3 regions of the Saccharothrix ecbatanensis genome follow, and region 2 is predicted to be linked to each of the others. Evidence: riboswitches for the same ligand, from Rfam matches in the RefSeq annotation. Region 2 holds a riboswitch; each other region holds the start of a gene.

Evidence for each region. A riboswitch is a leader RNA that binds a small molecule or an ion and turns the genes downstream of it on or off. The one in region 2 is predicted to bind cobalamin.
Region 1: linked by a shared signal. The riboswitch ahead of cobN (cobaltochelatase subunit CobN) and the one ahead of F4560_RS10520 (prenyltransferase/squalene oxidase repeat-containing protein) in region 2 are both predicted to bind cobalamin.
Region 3: linked by a shared signal. The riboswitch ahead of F4560_RS18775 (CbtB domain-containing protein) and the one ahead of F4560_RS10520 (prenyltransferase/squalene oxidase repeat-containing protein) in region 2 are both predicted to bind cobalamin.

Annotation. Positions count from the first base shown of each region.
Region 1 covers NZ_JACHMO010000001.1:459,610-466,016, forward strand. Annotated here, with positions in the region: gene F4560_RS02105 (cobalt-precorrin-5B (C(1))-methyltransferase) at 1-40, opposite strand, end outside; gene F4560_RS02110 (cobalt-precorrin-6A reductase) at 61-768, shown strand; gene F4560_RS02115 (precorrin-2 C(20)-methyltransferase) at 743-2,200, opposite strand; gene F4560_RS02120 (precorrin-8X methylmutase) at 2,197-2,823, opposite strand; gene F4560_RS02125 (ferredoxin-like domain-containing protein) at 2,820-3,830, opposite strand; cobalamin riboswitch at 3,838-3,973, shown strand; gene cobN (cobaltochelatase subunit CobN) at 4,008-6,407, shown strand, end outside.
Region 2 covers NZ_JACHMO010000001.1:2,448,682-2,455,088, reverse strand. Annotated here, with positions in the region: gene F4560_RS10540 (PEP/pyruvate-binding domain-containing protein) at 1-629, opposite strand, end outside; gene F4560_RS10535 (S8 family peptidase) at 706-1,887, opposite strand; gene F4560_RS10530 (DMT family transporter) at 2,002-2,925, opposite strand; gene F4560_RS10525 (cytochrome P450) at 3,081-4,337, opposite strand; cobalamin riboswitch at 4,416-4,554, shown strand; gene F4560_RS10520 (prenyltransferase/squalene oxidase repeat-containing protein) at 4,644-5,957, shown strand; gene F4560_RS10515 (hypothetical protein) at 6,016-6,407, shown strand, end outside.
Region 3 covers NZ_JACHMO010000001.1:4,582,120-4,588,526, reverse strand. Annotated here, with positions in the region: gene F4560_RS18800 (MFS transporter) at 1-518, shown strand, start outside; gene F4560_RS18795 (MFS transporter) at 433-1,647, opposite strand; gene F4560_RS18790 (PAC2 family protein) at 1,880-2,776, opposite strand; gene F4560_RS18785 (HAD family hydrolase) at 3,013-3,675, shown strand; gene F4560_RS18780 (CbtA family protein) at 3,777-4,541, opposite strand; gene F4560_RS18775 (CbtB domain-containing protein) at 4,532-4,729, opposite strand; cobalamin riboswitch at 4,766-4,941, opposite strand; gene F4560_RS18770 ((2Fe-2S)-binding protein) at 5,002-5,691, opposite strand; gene F4560_RS18765 (LysE family transporter) at 5,710-6,407, shown strand, end outside.

The DNA of each region.
Region 1 (6,407 bases), 2.0 Mb from region 2:
AGGCGCCGGTGGTCCAGCCGAAGCGCAGGTTCGTGCTCACGGCGTCAGGATGCAACAGCCGTGAAAACCGTGCTGATACTGGGTGGCACCGGGGAGGCCCGTGCGCTCGCCGCCGCGCTCACCGACGTGAGGGCGATCTCGTCCCTGGCCGGTCGGGTGGCCGACCCGAAGCTGCCGGAAGGCGAGGTCCGCATCGGCGGCTTCGGCGGTGTCGAAGGGCTGATCGCCTACCTCGAAGCCGAACACGTCGACGCCGTCGTGGACGCCACGCACCCGTTCGCCGACCGCATCACCGCGAACGCCCTGGCCGCCACCACCGCGACCGGCACGCCGTTCCTCGTCCTGCGCCGCCCCGGCTGGCCGCCCGAGGACGACTGGCAGTACGTGGACAGCGTCGCCGAGGCCGCCGCGCTCGTCGCCGGCCGCCGGGCGTTCATCACCACCGGACGCCAGGAGCTGGCCGGGTTCACTAGCGGCGTGGCGCGGACCGTCGATCCGCCCGACCCGCCGAACCCGAACCTCCAGCTGATCCTGGACCGAGGACCGTACACAGTGGACGGCGAGGTGGACCTCATGCGCGAGCACCGCATCGAGGTCCTGGTCACCAAGGACAGCGGCGGCCCGATGACGGCGGCCAAGCTGACCGCCGCCCGTCACCTCGGCATCCCGGTGGTCGTCGTGCGCCGACCGCCGCCACCGCGAGCGCCGATCGTGGAGACGGTCGCGGAAGCGGTCGACTGGCTCACCCGGGGTAGCGGCGCGGGGTGAACACCGTGCCGCGCGAGCTGACCAGGGTCTGCGACGAGCCGATCAGCAGCAGGCACCGCATGTCCACAGTGGACGCGTCCAGGTCGGCCAGCCGCACCACCCGCACGGACTCCTCCGGCCCGCCGACGTCCCGTCCGACGACCACCGGCGTGTCGGGGGATCGGTGCCGCAGCAGCACTTCACGTGCCTTGTCCACCTGCCACGTCCGGCTGCGCGACGCCGGGTTGTAGATCGCCAGCACGAGGTCGGCCTTGGCCGCCGCCTCCAGCCGCTCCTCGATCACGTTCCACGGCTTGAGCCGGTCCGACAACGACACCACGCAGTAGTCGTGCCCCAACGGAGCGCCGACCCGGCTGGCCACCGCGTGCGCCGCCGTCAACCCCGGCAGGACCTTCACCGGCACGTCCGCGAACTGCTCCTCGGTGGCCACCTCCAGCACCGCGCTCGCCATCGCGAACACGCCCGGGTCACCGGACGACACCACCGCGACCCGCCGCCCGCGCTTGGCCAGGTCCAACGCGAACGCCGCCCGCTCGGACTCCACCTTGTTGTCCGACGCGTGCCGCCGCTGCCGCGGGTTCACCGCCACCCGGTTCAGGTAGGTCACGTACCCGACCAGGTCGTCCGCCGCCGCCAACGCCCGTCGGGCCTCCGGCGTCAGCCACTCCGGCCCGGCCGGACCCAGCCCGACCACGACGACCTCGCCCAGGGACTCCGCACGCGCCGCGGGTCTGCTCGGCAGCAACGCCAACGAGAAGTACGGCACGTCCTCGGCGTCCACTTCGGACAGTGGCGCGGTGCGCTGCGCCCCGGTCGTCGCCCGCTCCACGTACCAGGCCTCGTCCAACCGCCCTGCCCGCGCCAACGCCTCCCGCACCTGCGGGAACGTCCGCCCCAGCTTCATGATCGCCACCGGGTCGCCACCGGCCAGGTGCTCCGTCAACGCGTCCGCGGACAACGTCCCCGGCAGCACGGTCAGCACCTCGTCCCGCTCGACCAACGGCCGTCCGATCACCGCCGCGCCGGCGCTCACCGACGTCACCCCCGGCACCACCTCGGCCTCGTACCGGTGCGCCAACCGCTTGTGCAGGTGCATGTACGAGCCGTAGAAGAACGGATCGCCCGCCGCCAGCACCACGACCGTGCGCCCGGCGTCCAGATGCGCGGCCAACCTCGCCGCGCACTCCTCGTAGAACGCGTCGATCTCGCCCTGGTAGTCGTCGGAGTCCTCGGTCGTGACGGGGTAGACGAGCTGCTCCTCGACCTGCCCCTCGCGCAGGTAGGGCGCGGCGATGCGACGGGCCACGCTCCGACCGTGCCGCGCGCTGTGGAACACCACCACGTCCGCTTCGCCGATCAGCCGTGCCGCCTTGACGGTCACCAGCTCCGGGTCGCCCGGACCCACCCCGACCCCGTACAGCTTGCCCGTCATTCTTCCTCACTCGCGATCGCGTTGATCGCCGCCGCGGTCATGGCGCTGCCGCCCCGACGCCCGCGCACGACGAGGTACTCCAACCCGAGGTCGTTGTCCGCCAACGCGTCCTTCGACTCGGCCGCGCCGATGAACCCCACCGGGACGCCGAGCACGGCGGCCGGCCGAGGCGCGCCCGCCGCGATCATGTCCAGCAGGTGGAACAGGGCGGTCGGCGCGTTGCCGATGGCGACCACCGCGCCGTCCAGCCGGTCCCGCCACAGCTCCAACGCGGCGGCACTGCGCGTGTTGCCCATCTCCGCCGCCAACCCCGGCACCCGCGGATCGCTCAACGTGCACACGACCTCGTTGTCGGCGGGCAGCCTGCGCCGCGTCACGCCCGCCGCGACCATCTGCGCGTCGCACAGGATCGGCGCGCCCGCCAGCAACGCCGCCCTGGCGTCACGCACGACGTTCGGCGAGTAGTCGACGTCCGACACCAGGTCGACCATCCCGCAGGCGTGGATCATGCGCACCACCACCCGGGACACGTCGGCCGGGAACCGCGCCAGGTCGGCCTCGGCGCGGATGGTGGCGAAGGAACGGCGGTAGATCTCCGCGCCGTCCCGGACGTAGTCGGTCAACTGATCTCCTCGTAGCCGTCGCCGGTCGCGACGAACTCCACCACGTCGCCGGCCGGTCGTCCGCACCGCCGTGCGCAGCCGGACCAGTGCACTTGACCCGTGTGCGGCGTGCCCACCCAGCGCGTCGCGTCGGCCCGCACGTCGGCCAGCGACTTCGCGCACCCCGGCCGCCCGGTGCAGGCGCTGACGCCGTGCCACGGCGAGTCCGGTGACGTGAACAACCCGTTGGTATCGCTCCCAGCGGGCACCACCAGGCTCCGCCACGGCGTCAGCCGCACCGGCACACCGCCCAGCAGCCGTGCGTCCAACCGCCCCAACGGCACACCCGCCACGACGACGGGACCGTGCGCGCCCGGTGCGACCGGCGTCACAACCGGATCGATCAGGGACGGGCCGGGAGTGCCGCCCAGCGCTTCCGTGATCTTTCGCACACCGCCGTCCACTTCGGACAGCCGCCACGCGTCGCCGCGGATCTCCTGGAACACCCGTGCGGCGGTCACCACGGCGTCGACCGGATCGGTCACGCGGAGCCCGGAATCGCGCCCTGCCAGGAACAACGCGTCACCGACCAGCCCCACGTCACCCGCCAGCCCGCTCACCGCGCCACCCACCGTGACCAGGAACCGACCGGGCAACGACGCCAGCTCCGGCGCCGCGCACAGCGCCGCGTCGATCGCGTCGACCAGCCCCTGGTTGTCCTCCAGCGGGGCCGCGATGATGTTGCGCATCCGCTCGTGCGTCACGGAGGGCAGCAGGCCGACCTCGCGCAGCCGAGCGCCCAACTCCAGCTCCGCACCCGGCGGCAAGGCCCTGATCTGCACGTTCGCCCGCGAGGTCAGCTCAAGCGAGCCGTCACCGAGCTCCAGCGCGGCGGTCCGGAGCGCGTCGAACCGGGTCGCGCTCAACGTCCCGCCGGGCACCCGCACGCGCGCCAGCCCGCCGTCGGCGGCCTGATGCACGTCGACAGCTCCCGGGCAGGCGTCTGGGCGAACTCGGCCGGTGGACATGGGCTGGATGCTAACCGCCCGTTAGGGTGGCGTCCGAACGGCGAAGCAACAGGAGGAAGCCGGTGTGAATCCGGCGCGGTCCCGCCACTGTGACCGGGGGAAACCCCGGGAGCCAGGAACTCCGCCCGCCGTCCCCTACGACTTGGGGCGAGGACCCCCGAGGGATGGAGCCCGCACGTGATCCTGCTGTTGTCGACCTCCGACACGGACCTGCTGTCCGCCCGCGCCAGCGGCGCCGACTACCGCCTGGCCAACCCCGCCCGCACCGCCGTGGACGACCTCCCGGCGCTGGTGGAGGGCGTCGACCTGGTGGTCGTGCGCATCCTCGGCGGACGCCGGATGTGGGAGGAGGGGCTGGACTGGCTCCTCGCCCGGCCGCTCCTGGTTGTCGTGCTCGGCGGCGAGCAGCACCCGGACGCCCCGCTGATGGAGCTGTCCACCGTGCCCGGCGGCGTGTGCGCCGAGGCCCACGCGTACCTGGCCCACGGCGGCGCGGTGAACCTCGCGCAGCTGCACCACTTCCTGTCCGACACGGTGCTGCTCACCGGCCAGGGCTTCGCGCCGCCCGAGCCGACCCCGACCTGGGGTCCGCTGGAGCGCGCCACCACCGGCGATGGTCCGGTGATCGCGGTGCTCTACTACCGCGCCCACCACGTCGCCGGGAACACCGCGTTCGTGCACGCGCTGTGCGACGCGATCGAGGCCAAGGGCGGCCGGCCGCTGCCGATCTTCTGCGCCTCCCTGCGCGCGGCCGACGCCGACCTGCTGACCGAGCTGGGCAAGGCGGACGCCCTCGTGGTCACCGTGCTCGCCGCCGGCGGCACCAAGCCCGCCGGCGCGTCCGCCGGTGGTGACGACGACGCGTGGGACGTGGGCGCGTTGGCTGCCCTCGACGTGCCGATCCTCCAGGGCCTCTGCCTCACCAGCAGCCGCGCCTCCTGGGACGAGAACGACGACGGACTGTCCCCTTTGGACACCGCGACGCAGGTGGCGATCCCGGAGTTCGACGGCCGGATCATCACCGTGCCGTTCTCGTTCAAGGAGATCGACGAGGACGGCCTCACCGTCTACGTGGCCGACGAGGAACGCGCGGCGCGGGTCGCGGGCATCGCCGTCCGCCACGGCAGGCTGCGCCACATCCCACCGGCCGAACGCCGCATCGCGGTGATGCTCTCGGCGTACCCGACCAAGCACTCCCGGATCGGCAACGCGGTCGGCCTGGACACCCCGGCGAGCGTCGTGCGGCTGCTCACCGCGATGAAGGACCACGGCTACGACATCGGTGACGAGCTGCCCGGCGTGGCCGCGCTGGACGGCGACGCGCTGATCCACGCCCTCATCGCGGCCGGCGGGCAGGACGCCGACTGGCTCACCGAGGAGCAGATCACGGGCAACCCGGTCCGGCTGCCGGCCGCCCGTTACCGGCAGTGGTACGCGACCCTGCCGGAGGACACCAGGCAGGAGATGGAACAGCACTGGGGCGAGGCGCCCGGCGAGCTGTTCGTGGACCGGTCCCGGGACAAGGACGGCGAGATCGTGCTCGCCGCCCTCCGCTCCGGCAACGTCGTGGTCATGGTCCAGCCGCCGCGCGGCTTCGGCGAGAACCCGATCGCGATCTACCACGACCCGGACCTGCCGCCCAGCCACCACTACCTCGCCGCGTACCGCTGGCTGGAGGACGAGTTCGGCGCCGACGCCGTGGTGCACGTCGGCAAGCACGGCAACCTCGAATGGCTGCCCGGCAAGACGGTGGGAATGTCGGCGGGCTGCGGCCCGGACGCCGCGCTGGGCGACCTGCCGCTGATCTACCCGTTCCTGGTGAACGACCCGGGCGAGGGCACCCAGGCGAAACGGCGGGCGCACGCCACCCTCGTGGACCACCTCGTGCCGCCGATGGCCCGCGCCGACAGCTACGGCGACATCGCGCGGCTCGAACAGCTGCTGGACGAGCACGGCAACATCGCCGCGATGGACCCGGCGAAGCTGCCCGCCATCCGGGCCCAGATCTGGACCCTCATCCAGGCCGCCAAGCTCGACCACGACCTGGGGCTGGACGACCGGCCGCACGACGCCGAGTTCGACGAGCTGATCCTGCACGTCGACGGCTGGCTGTGCGAGGTGAAGGACGTCCAGATCCGGGACGGCCTGCACATCCTCGGCGAAGCGCCCACCGGCGCGACGAGGGTCAACCTCGTGCTGTCCATCCTCCAGGCGAAGCAGATGTGGGCGGGCGAGGTCGCCGCGCTGCCCGGCCTGCGAGAGGCGCTGGGCCTGTCGGAGTCCGCCACCGCCGCCGACCACACCCGCACGAACACCGACCGGGTCGAGGAAGAGGCGCGCGCGCTCGTCCAGGCGATGGAAGACGCCAATTGGGATGTCAACGCGGCGCGATCGCTGACTGGTAACGAGGACGTCGCCCGGATCCTGGAGTTCGCCGCGCTGGAGGTCGTGCCCCGGCTGGCCCGCACCACGGACGAGATGACCAACGTGCTGCACGCGCTCGACGGCGGCTACGTCCCGGCCGGCCCCAGCGGCTCGCCGCTGCGCGGCCTGGTGAACGTGCTGCCCACGGGCCGC
Region 2 (6,407 bases):
TACTCGTCCGGGGTGACGGTTCCGCCGACCAGCGCCTCACCCAGACCGGGCGCGGCGTTGACCACCGACTCGGTCCGCGCGCCGGTGACGGGGTTCGCGGTGAACAGCACGCCGGCGGCGTCGGCGGGCACCATCTCCTGCACCACCACGGCCAACGCCACGTCGGTGATGCCGTTGCGGGCGCGGTAGGCGATGGCGCGTTCCGTCCACAGCGACGCCCAGCACCGCTTGACGGCGTCCAGCACGTCGTCGCCGGTGACGTCGAGGAACGTGTCGTGCTGGCCCGCGAACGACAGGTCCGGCAGGTCCTCGGCGGTCGCCGACGAACGCACCGCGACCGGTCCCGGCGGCAGGGCGGCACGGATCGCGGCGGCGATCTCCTCGGGCATGTCCTTGCGCTCGAACTCGGCGGCGATCAGGGCCGCCGAGTCGTCCTCGCGCAGCGCGTCCCCGATCCGCGCTTCGATGTCCGCGACGAACCGGCGGTAGGCGTGCGTGGTCAGGTGGAAGCCGTCCGGCACCGGCAGGCCTGCGGCGGCGAGCCGGGCCAGCGAGGCGCCCTTGCCGCCCACCGTGTCCAGGTCCGCGGCGGAGTCGGCGAGCGGCAGCACCAGCGCGGTGGTCCCCATGGGCCGATCTTCGCAGAGCGATCCTGAGGGGAGGTCCCCGGCACGCGGACGTCCCCGCCCGCGCGCCGGGGTGCGATCAGGAACCGTTGGTGAACAGCAGCCGGTTGACCGTGCCGCCGGTGGTGCCGCCGCTGACGACGTTCGGCGTGGCGCTGGAGTTCAGCCAGTTGTGCACGGTGGCCGACGACTGGTCGCCGTACCGCTGCTTGTAGAGCGCGGCCACGCCCGCCACGTGCGGGGCCGCCATCGACGTGCCGCTCATCGTGCCCGAGCCGCCCGTGCGGACGGTCGAGACGATCGAGCTGCCGGGCGCGTAGATGTCGACGCACGGGCCGGTGCTGGAGAACGAGGACCGGGCGTCGGTGTTGGTGGAAGAGGCGACCACGCTGGCCGTCTCGACCTTGCGCGGCAGGCGGTCGCACGAGTTGCCGCCGGTGTTGCCCGCCGAGGTGGCCAGGAAGACGCCCGCGGCGATCATGTTGCGGATCGCGGTCTCCAGGCTCGCCGACGCGGTGAAGTTCCAGGACGTGTTGGCCACGGCGGGCTTGGTGTGGTTGGCCGTGACCCAGTTGATCGCGTTGATCGCCGCGGTGGTCGTGGCGCTGCCTGAGCAGTTCATGACCTTCACGCCGTGCAGCCGCACGCCCTTGGCGACGCCGTAGGTGGCGGAGCCGACGGTGCCGGCGACGTGCGTGCCGTGGCCGTGGCAGTCGGTGTTGTTGGTGTCGATGCCGTTGTAGTCGAACGTGGCCCGGCCGCCGAAGTCCGCGTGGCCCGGCGTGATGCCGGTGTCGATGATGTACGCGTGCACCCCGGCGCCGGTGTACGTGTAGGTGAAGCTGCGGGACAGGGGCAGGTTGCGCTGGTCGACCCGGTCGATGCCCCACGACGGCGGGTTGGTCTGGGTGGCGTCGAGCGCGTCGGTGACCAGCACGTCCTGCTCGATCGCGGTGACCGCCGGGTCGTGGCTGAGCTTGCGCAGCTGTGCCGGTGTGAGCTTGGCGGCGAACCCGTTGAACGCCGCGTTCCAGACATGGGTCGGCGTGACGCCCGCCGTGGCGGCCACGCCCGCACCGCTGCGGGCGGTGGCGTCCAGCGTGACGATGTAGGAGTCCTTGATCGGGTGGACGGTCGCGGACGCCGTCGCCAGGACGATGTCGGCCTGGTGCAGGGGTGCGGCGCCGGCGGTCGCTGTGGTGGCTCCGGTCGCGGCGGCTAAGGCGGCGAGAAGGGCAAGGGTTCTGCTGAAAGGACGCACGGAACGGCTCCTTCGGACGACCCCCGGCGAGCGCGCTCCGACGCAGGGTTGACGGAGCGAACGGTCACTCGTCCGTGGGTACACCGAGCAGCCTGACCAGCGGTTATCCCAAGGTCAACGAAGGTCGGCCGAACGGCCGCGACCGGTGTCACGCTCGGTGGACATAACCGACAACTGGTAACGCCCGGTTCGCTCGTGCGGGCGCTTGGCCAGGGCCGACCGTGTCAGCGCCACCCCCGCCAACACCACGGCCATCCCCACCACGATCCGCGCGGTCAGCGGCTCGTCGAGCACGATCGCGCCCAGTGCGACGGAGACGACGGGCAGCAGGTAGCCGACGGTGGCGGCGCTGGTCGCGCCTTCGTCCTCGATGATCCGGTAGTTGAGGTAGAAGGTGACGCCGGTGCCGAAGACGCCGAGGACGACCACGGCGACGATCGCGGTGGCGTTGGGGGTGGTCGGGGCGCCGTCGAACGGCATCATGACGGCGCTGAGGCCGGTGGCGGCGGTCAACTGGGCGGCCGACACCGCGATCGGGCCGCCCTTGCCGACGAGGTTGCGTCCCATGTAGGCGAACGCGACCGCGTAACTCGCCGCCGCGCCGAGAAGTGCCAGGGCTCCGACGCTGGTCAGCCCTTCCTGCTGCCACGGGGCGAAGATCAGCAGGACGCCGGCGAAGCCGAGGACCAGACCGGTCACGCGGACCGGCGTGAGGCCGCGTTCAGCGCCGATCATGAGCCCGATGAGCACGGCGAACAGCGGGGTGGTCGCGTTGAGGACGCCTGCCACGCCGGAGTCCACGGTCTGCTCGCCGATGGCGAAGAGGAGGAACGGCAGGGCGTTGCAGAAGAACGCGGCGACCGCCAGGTGACCCCACAGCTTGCGCGGCAGCCGCTGGCCGCCGGCACGGGCCAGCACCAACAGCACGCCCGCACCGAGCGCGCACCGGATCACCGTGATCTGCACCGGCGACAACCCGGTCAGGGCCAGTTTGATCCACAGGAAGCCCGACCCCCACAACAGGGCCAGCACTCCCATCCTCAGCACGCCTCGTCCGGTCACGGGACCACCGTCCCCCACGACCGGCTTAAAGAAAAGTGAAGCCTGCTCACCTCACGTTAAGCATCACTTAAACGTCGCGGGCTTCGCGGTGCCAGACCGTGAGGTCCGGCACCGCGAGCTGTCCGCTCAGGTCAGCGCGTGTGCACCATCAGCGTGTCGACGCCGTGGACGATCGACGCGGTGCGGTAGCCGGGGTTGTCGGTGGCCATCCGGAGGTTGGGGAAACGGCGCAGCAGGGCCGGGTAGGCGGCGCGCAGTTCCATCCGGGCCAGCTCAGCGCCGACGCAGCGGTGCGCGCCGTGGCCGAACGCCAGGTTCGCGGACGCGGGTCGACCGGCGTCGAAGTCGGACGTGCCCTCGCGGTTGGCCGCCGTCAGGGACACCACGACCACGTCGCCTTCCTCGATCTGCTGGTCACCGACCCGCAGCTGGTGCCGGGCGAACCGCGGGAACGCCACCTGCACCACGCTCAGGTGCCGCAGCAGCTCTTCCACCAGCGGCCCGGTGGCCGCGTCGTCGTCACGCATCGCCGTGCGCGCGTCCTCGTCGGTCATCAGCACGATCGCACCCAACGCGAGCATCGACGCCGTCGTGTCGAAGCCACCGGTCAGCACGCCGTCCGCCAAGCCGGCCAACTCGACATCGCTCACGTCGTCACCGTGCTGCCGGATGATCGCCCCGATCAGGCCGTCCCCCGGCGACCGGCGCTCACGGCGCACGATCTCCTCCATGTACGACAACGACTCCGAGATGGCCCCCAACGCCTGCCCCGCGCCGCCGAACAGGTCGAACCGGGCCGCCGCCAGCTCCTGGAACCGGTCACGGTCCTCGTACGGCACGCCCAGCAGCTCGCAGATCGTCAGCGACGGGATCGGCAGCGCGAACTCCTGCACGAGGTCCACCGGCCCGTCGGCCGCTTCGATCGCGTCCAGCCGCTCGGTGACGATCGCGTCGATCCGCGGCACGAGCCGCGACAGCCGCCGCATGGTGAACTCCGGCGTGAGCAGCTTGCGCAACCGCGTGTGGTCGGGCGGGTCGGCGAAACCGAGGCCTCCGGGCGATTGCTCGATACGGACGGCCGCACCCAGCCGGGCGTAGTCGTTACTGAACGCCACTGTGTCGGAAAGCACCTTTTTGGCTTCTTCCTGACCAGTGACCAACCACACCCGCAAGCCGAACGGCACCGGGATCCGGTGCACCGCGCCGGCCTCCCGCATCCGCTCCAACTCGGCGACGGGCACCACGCCGTCCCGCTTCAACGGGACCAGCGCACGGTCCGGGAGCAGCGACAACGCCCGCGAACCGATCTTGCCCACAACCCACCGTGTCGCCGAACGCCGTGCGACCCACGCCACCAAACCGTCGCGCACGGACGCCAGAGTCGTCATCCCCACACCCCTCTTCCCCAGGTTGACTTGAGCGACGGTAACCGTACGTAGGGGTGAGCAGCATCGCGCCACAGGCGGATTGACAGGAGATCGTGGTTGACAGACGATCGGCAATCGCGTGCGAAACGGGGGAAGCCGGTCGAAATCCGGCGCTGACCCGCAACGGTAGGTCCCGCCCGGGACGAGCCCGAACACCCGCCGCGCGTGCACGCTCCAGACACCGTCGAGGTCAACGGGTCGGAGCCCGGGGGAAGTCGATCACGGCTGTCCGGGGTCCGCTCACGCGTTGCGCCCGGAAAGGCAAACATGTCGTTGAGACGGACCGCCGCCGTCATCGCCACCACCGCTGTCGCCGCGCTCGCCTTGGTGCCGCCCGCCCAAGGCCTGCCCGACGCGCCGGTGACGACGGACGCGAGCGAGGCCGCCGCGGGGTGGCTCGCCCGGCAGTTGATCGACGGTGACCACTTCGTGTACCCCGGCAGCACCTCCGGCGACCAGGGCGGCACGTTGGACGCCGTGTTCGCGTTCACCGCGGCCGGTGTGGCGTCGGACAGCGCGGATCGGGCGATGGCGTGGCTGGCGAAGCCGGACGTCATCAACGACTACCTGCACATCGGCGACCCCGCCGAGTTCGTCGCGGGCTCGTACGCGAAGCTCGCGCTGGCCGTCCAGGCGCGCGGCGAGGACCCGACGACGTTCGCCGGCAACGACCTGATCGCAGGCCTCACCGCGTTGCAGGCCCCCTCCGGCCGGTTCGTCAACAAGTCGAAGTACCCCGACTTCTCCAACGGGTTCAGCCAGGCGTTCGCGGTGCTGGCTCTGGACCGGTGGGAGGGCGCGCCGCAGACTGCGGTCACGTACGTCGTCGGCCAGCAGTGCGGGGACGGCGGCTTCCCGCTGATCCTGGAAGCGACGCCGTGCGTGTCGCACGCGGACGCCACCGCTATGTCCGTGCAGGCGTTGCTGGCCGTCGACCAGACCCCCGCCGTGACGGGCGCGGTGGCCAAGGCGCTCAAGTGGTTCGCCGAGCACCAGCAGCCCGGCGGCGGGTTCCTCGACGACAAGGCGACCGGCGAGGGCAACGCCAACAGCACCGGTCTCGCGGCACAGGCACTGCGCGCGGCAGGTCGGACGGCGGAAGCGGACAAGGCGACGGCGTTCCTGAAGTCGTTGCAGGTCGGCTGCACGGCCACCGACGCCGAACGGGGCGCGATCGCGCTCGACAAGTCCGGTTTCACGCCGGACACCGCGCAGCGCGCGAGCGCCCAGGGCATCCTCGGGCTGGTGGGGGTGAGCTTCGCGGACCTGACAGCGGAGGGCGGCACGTCCGGCGCGCCCGTGCTCGACTGCCCGATCACCACCACGACGCCGACTTCGTCCACAACGGACACGACTCCCACCACCACCACCACGACGGCGGCTCCGACGACCACTACCGAGGTCACCGCCACCAGCACGACCACGACGACGGCGGCAGCGGCTGTGGTGAACCGCAACGGCACCCTGGCCCGGACCGGCGCGGTGGTCGGGCCGATGCTGTGGATCGGCGTGTTGATGCTGGTCGGCGGCGTGCTGGCGGTCGTGCTGTCGCGCAAGCGGTATGCGGGGGAACGGAAGTGACGGCACGCGACGTCGAGGGCTGGGCGTTCGGCTCCGGTCAGGCCCTCGCCACCGCGCCATGACGGGCTGGTGGCGGCGCGTCCTGGCGGCGTCGGCGGTGCTCGGACTCACGATCATCGGCGCTCCGCCGACCGCTCAGGCGGCGGACTGCGCGGGCGTGACGGTGGTCGTGGACTTCCGGTCGCTGGGCGGCGGTGTGCGGACGGGTTGTGCCCCTGGTGATCCGTCGTCGGGCACGGCCGCCCTCACCGCCGCCGGGTTCGGCTACACGTTCGTGACCCGGCAACCGGGCTTCGTGTGCAAGATCAACGACCAACCGGCCGGCGACTCGTGCAACTACACGCCACCGTCGGACGCGCACTGGTCGTACTGGCACGGGCAGCCCGGCGGGTCGTGGGTCTACAGCAACTCCAGCGCGAGCGCGTACAACCCGGCGCCGGGGAGCGTGGA
Region 3 (6,407 bases), 2.1 Mb from region 2:
TGTTCGTGGTGCTGTTCGTGGTGTTCGTGAGCTCGGAGCTCGGCGGTGGTGCGGCTGAGGTCGGGTTGCTGCGCGGGGTTCAGGCGGTCGGCGGGCTGCTCGGCGGTCTGCTGGTGGGTGTGTTGGCCCGGAGACTCCCGCCCGACAGGCTCCTGGGCGTGGCGTTGCTCGGCTTCGGCGTGATCGCGGCGGTCGGCTGGAACGCGCCGCACCTGACCACGGCCCTGGTGTTCTACCTGGCGGTTTTCGCGGTGATCGGCTTGCCTGGCGTGATCGCGGGCGCGGGGATGATGTCGGTGCTCCAACTGCACACGGTCGACGAGGTGCGCGGTCGGGTGCTGGCCACGTTCGTCAGCCTGTACGACGGTGGTCAGGCGCTCGGGATGGTGTTGGCGGGTGTGCTGACGCCCGTGCTCGGGCTGTCCGTGCTGCTCAACGTCCAGGCCGGTCTCTACCTGGTGGCCGGGGCGTTGGCGTTGGCTCTTCTTGACGTTCGGCGTCCGCGCGTCGCGGCTTGAACCCGAGCAGCAGGGCGGGCGGGACGGCCAGCACCAAGGCGGCAGGCACGAGGAACGCGCTCGTCGGGTCCAGGTGGTACAGCGGCACGAACGCCACCGGCGACGCGGCGCCACCGAGGAAGCGCAACGACTGCACGACCGACACCGCCCCACTCCGGTTGCCGCCCCCGTCGGACAGCACGAGGGCGTTCAGGCTCACGATCACCGCCTGGCTGAACGCCCCCGCCACCGCCCACAGCACACCGACCGCAACCACCGACGGCAACACCCCGACACCCGCCAACAGCACCGCGCCGCCGGCCGCCCCGAACAACGCCCACCGCCGCGCCCCGAACCGGTCGATCGACCACCCCGTGAGCCGTGCGCAGAAGATCCCGACCAGGCCGAACCCGGTCAGCACCAGCCCGCGCTCCCCGGCGCCCAACCCGAACGAGTCGCCGAGCCGCAGTGCCACCAGGAACGACACACCGCCCAGACATCCCCAGCCCACGAACCCCACTAGGGCGACCCGCAGCGTGCGGGGCTGCCACGCGCTGCGAAGCCGTGGCCGTTCACCGCCGCGCGGAGGGTCGGCGGGCAACCCGGCCAATGCCAAAGCCCCGGCCACCACCGCCGCGCCGACGAACGCCCACCGCCACGACGCCTCCGCCGCCAGCCCGCCGAGCAGCGGCGCCGACGTCTGCCCGGCGGCCTGCATGGACGCGAACACACCCAGCGCCCGCCCCAACCGGGCCTGCGGCGTCACCGCCGCGATCGCCGCCAACAGCAGGGGAGTGGTGAACGCGTTCGCGGCCCCCTGCAAAGCCCTCCCGCCCATCAGCACGGGAAACGACCAAGCCACCGCGCACAACACCGAGGCGACCACGTAGACGGCGTAGGCGATCCGAATGGTCCGCCGGGCGCCCCAGCGTTCGCCGAGGGTGCCGGAGACCAGCATGAGCAGCGCGAACGGCACCATGTAGCCGGTCAACGTGGCGGCGGCCGAGCCGGCGGAGATGCCGTAGCTGGAACCCACCTCGGGCAGCACCGACGACGTCATCGCGCCACCGAACGGCCCCAAGAACCCACCCGCGTACAGCGCCGCGAGTCGAACCCGAGACCGGGACTTGTCCACAGGAGCCGCTTCCACCACCGGAATTGTCGGCCCCTTCTGGCAGGGTTAAAGCAGGGGTCCCCTTGGCGAGGACCCCTGCGAAGCGATCGCGGCTCGCCGCGCGGCCGGTTCCGGGCCACCGGTCGGAGGCGACCACCCACCGTTCGCCGATGCTCGATGGCTTGATGGTCGTTCGCCTGGCGTTCGACCGGCCTGCGTTCGACCGGCCTGCGTTCGACCGGCTGGCGTTCGACCGGCTGGCGTCGGTTCACATACCGGTCGGCCCGCGCCCCGGCCCGCGCCCACGTCGCCGCAAGTACCGCTCGAACTCGGCCGCGATGGCGTCACCACTGGCCTCGGTGATCTGGATCTCCGCGTCCCCGCGCTCCTCCAGCGCCCGCACGTAGTTGCGCACGTCCTCATCCTCATCGGCCATCTCGCTGACCGTGCGCTCCCACTCCTCCGCCTGCTCCGGCAGCGCACCGAGCGGCACCTCGACGTCCAGCACCTCTTCCACCCGGTGCAGCAGGGCCAGCGTGGCCTTCGGCGACGGAGGCTGGGACACGTAGTGCGGCACGGCGGCCCAGAACGAGATCGCCGGCACCCCCGCCTGCACGCACAGGTCCTGGAAGACACCCACGATCCCCGTGGGCCCCTCGTACCGGGACCGCTCCAGCCCGAACTTCGCCGCCGCCGCCGCGTCGTACGCCGTCCCCGTCACGGGCACCGGCCGCGTGTGCGGCGTGTCCATCAGCAGCGCACCCAACGTGACCACGGTGGTCACGCCCAGGTCCTCGATGTGCCCCAGCAGTTCGGCGGCGAACTTCCGCCACCGCATGTTCGGCTCTATCCCGTGCACCAGCACCACGTCGGTGGACGACCCGGGCGGCCGGCAGACCGACAGCCTGGTGGTCGGGAATTCAACCCGTCGGGTGATGCCGTCCACCAGTCGGACTGTGGGCCGAGTCACCTGGAAGTCGTAGTAGTCATCCGGATCGATCTCCGCCAAGGGCGTCGCGTCCCACGTGAGTTGCAGGTGCTCGATCGCCGTGCTGGCGGCGTCGCCAGCATCGTTCCACCCCTCGAACGCCGCCACCATGATCGGATTGGTGAGCGGTTTGCTGGGGTCGAAGGGGGTCTGGGCGGCCTCGTCCGGATCGGTCACGGCGTCAGACTACGACCACTGCCGCAGACCCGACGCCGTAGGCTTGGCGCATGTCGGATCGTGTCACGCCCCCTTTTCGGGGCGTGCCGGCCGACCCTCAACGTGACCAGGCCCGATGTCGTGCCCCAGGTGCACCCCCGCGACTACCGGCAGCCGGCGCGGACACGGTGGAGACCAACACGTTCGGGGCCGATTCACCCAATCGTTCAACGCGTGATCACTGGGGGAAGGTGCGCATGACGGTCGAGGCCGTGCTGTGGGACATGGACGGCACGCTGCTGGACTCGGAGAAGCTGTGGGACATCCCGCTCTACGAGTTCGCCGAGAAGCTGGGCGGCACGCTGTCGCTGGAGACGCGGCACGCGATGGTCGGGTCGAACGTGGCCACGACCATGGCGTTGCTGTTCACCGAGGTCGGCATCACGCCGCGGGACGGCGACATCGCGGACGGCGCGGCGTGGATCCAGCGGCGCACCGAGGAGGTGTTCCGGGCCGGGTTGCCGTGGCGGCCTGGCGCGCGTGAGGCGTTGCGGGCGGTGCGGGACGCCGGTGTGCCGATGGCGCTGGTGACGTCGACCGAACGGCAGTTGACCGAGGTCGCGCTGGAGACGATCGGGCGGGACCTGTTCGACGTCACGGTGTGCGGTGACGAGGTCGACGGCCTGAACAAGCCGCTGCCCGAGCCGTACCTGAAGGCGGCCCGCCTGCTCGACGTCGACCCGACCCGGTGCGTGGCCGTCGAGGACTCGCCGACCGGCACCACCGCCGCCGTCGCCGCGGGCTGCACGGTCCTGGTCGTCCCCTGCGACCTCCCGGTCCTCGAAGGCGAGCGGCGCGTGTTCCGCGAGTCCCTGGTAGGCGTGGACCACAAGACCCTCGCCTCGCTCCTTCCCCACTGAACTCCGCGAGTCGTCCACTCCGGTACCCCGAACTCCACGCTCGCGTCCGGCGAGACGTCCACGAACGTGGCGTTCGGAGTGTCCGGGTGGACGACTCGCGGTCAGGGGGTGGGTGACACGGGGACGCGGCGCGCGGCCGGGTCCACCAGCAGGCCGAACACCACGCCGAGGCCGAGCCACAACGTGGCCGTCTCGGCCAGCGACGCCAACCGGAAGTCCCAGAGCACCCCGCCCGGCATGTCCGCCGGAACAGCGTCCGGAGTGGCCGGGAACGCCACCAGCAGCACGATCACCGCGGCCACCACGGCCAACGCCACGGCGGTGCTGCGAACGGGCTGGCCCAGGTGCCCGAGCCGGGACGCCAGGTAGCTCGCCCCGAACGCGACCAGCAGCCCGGCCGCGATCAACCCCAGGTAGAGCACCGTCCGGTACTCCACCGTGTTCGGGTCGCCCACGGCCGGCGGGTTGGCCGGGTACTTCACCGCGGGCAGCAACGCCGCCGCGCCGAACACCGCCGCCGACAACGTCACCGCCCGCACGAACGGCGCCTTGGACGCGAACCAGCGCCGTGATCCCGCGTACGCGGTGGCGAACAACGCGCCGACGGCGACACCCACCACGACCGCGGCGAGCACACCGCCGACCACCTGCGTGCCACGGCTGAACAGCTCGCCGTGCTCGTGTCCACCCGGCTCAACCGGACGTGCCTGCTCGACGGCCAGCGCCGCGCGAATCGGGGCTTCGACCACGAGCACGCCGACCAGGCCCGCGAGCAGCCCGGACACCGCGCCCGCACCGACACCGCGGAGCAGCAGACCTCTGTAGGTGGGCACGTTCGCCCGCATCTCGGCGAGCCCTAGTGACACGGGACGCCGAGTGCGTGGCGCCCGTCGTGGAAGAACTCGTGCACGGTCTCGGCGGCGTGGCCGAGCGCGACGCCGTTCTCCTGGAGGACCACCCACGTCACGGTCAACGCGACCAGTGCGATGGCGTAGGCCCATTTGGGGATGACCAGATTGTCGGAAACTGCGGGGGACTGAGCGGGGCTCGTCATGACGGGACGGCCTCCTCCATACCTCGTGGAAGGTCAACAACAACGCGCGCCGCAGCCGGTCTCCTGACTCCCGGATCAGCACCGTCCCCGCGTCTTCCCAGCCGCTCCACGCGACCAGTGACGTTCTCGGCGGGTTGGCTCCCCGGTCACAGTGGCGAGGACCGCGCCGGATTCCCACCGGCTTCCCGTCCACTGCGGCGCCCGAACCGTAGATGTCGATCGTGGCCGGGCACAACCGGCCAGACGAGTTGTCGTTTCCTCACGTCCGCCGGTCAGCGGGGCGGCAGCGGGCAATCGCCGCACGTCCCGCCGCCGTCGAGGCGGTAGTACAGGCAGCAGCTGCGTCGCCGGAACACGACCTCGCCGGGGAACGGGATGAACTCGCCAGTGCCCTTCAACGGAGGATCGGCGAACAACTCCTCGCCGAGCGCAACGCAGTCCGCCGTGATGTCGCTGCGGCTGATCATGCGCAGCGCGCCCGCCATGGACGACGCCGCGTTGCCCCACAGCAGGCCGCGCGCCACCGGCGTGATCCCGTGCACCGCTTCGACCACCGGCTCCATCGACTCGGCGACGCCGACGCCCGCGAGCGGGTCCTTGAGCCGGACTTGGAGGCCGTCAGGTCGGTAGCGCCACCACAGGTTGGTAGGTCGGACGTCCGGCGCGACCCCGTCGATCGCGCGGGCGGCAACTACCGGGCTGAGCAGCCGCGCGGTGTAGCTGAGGAAGAACAGCGACGCGGCGACCCGCCGTTCGGTTGTGCGGTACCGGGTGGCGATCCGGTCGAGCGCGTCGGGCAGGGCGGGACCGTGCAGCAGGTCTTCGCCGTCGTGCCAGCCGCTGTCGGGCCGGTCGCTGTCGGGCCGGTCGCCGTCGGTGGGCCGACCGACGTCCAGGACGAAGAACGGGCTCAGGCCGCGGATCTGCCGCAGGGTGGTCAGGACTCGGGCGAACTCGGACACGTGTCCTAGTCTGCCGCTGTGGACGCACTGGGGTTGGGACTGACCCTCGGCTTGGCCGCGAGCATCAGCCCCGGCCCGCTGTTGGTGCTGGTGGTGACGTCGGCTTTGCGCTCGGGCCGGATGGCCGGTGTGCTGACCGCCTGCGCGCCGCTGTTGTCGGACGCGGTCGTGGTGCTGGTGACGCTGCTCCTGCTGGACCGGCTGCCGGGGCGGGCGCTGGGCGTGCTCGGGGTGGTGGGCGCGGTGTTCGTGGTGTGGAGCGGCGTGCAGACGGTCCGGGAGGCACGATCGGCCTCACTAGGCACCGCCACCGCGCGCCCGGCAGACGAATTCGCCGCCGAAACCGCCACTCAGAACGCCGCTGAAACCGCCGTTGCCGACGATCCGGTCAGTGGCGGTACCACGCGCCCGGCTGACGAGAACGCTGCCCGCGTAGACGCGGCTGGGCGAGATGCGGCCGTGAGCGGCGTCGCTGGGGGAGATGCGGCCGGAGGCCGGGCTTTGCAGGGGTCGCCGCCAAGGGGACCCCTGAATTCGATTCTACCGACGGGGTCTGACAATTCCGGTGCCCTGAAGCGGGCGGTGGTGGTCAATCTGCTTAGTCCGCATCCGTGGATCGCTTGGGCGACGGCGTTGGGGCCGCTGATCATCACCACTTGGCGCGAGTCGGCCGGCGCGGGCGCGGCGCTGCTGATCGGGTTCTACGCGACCCTGGT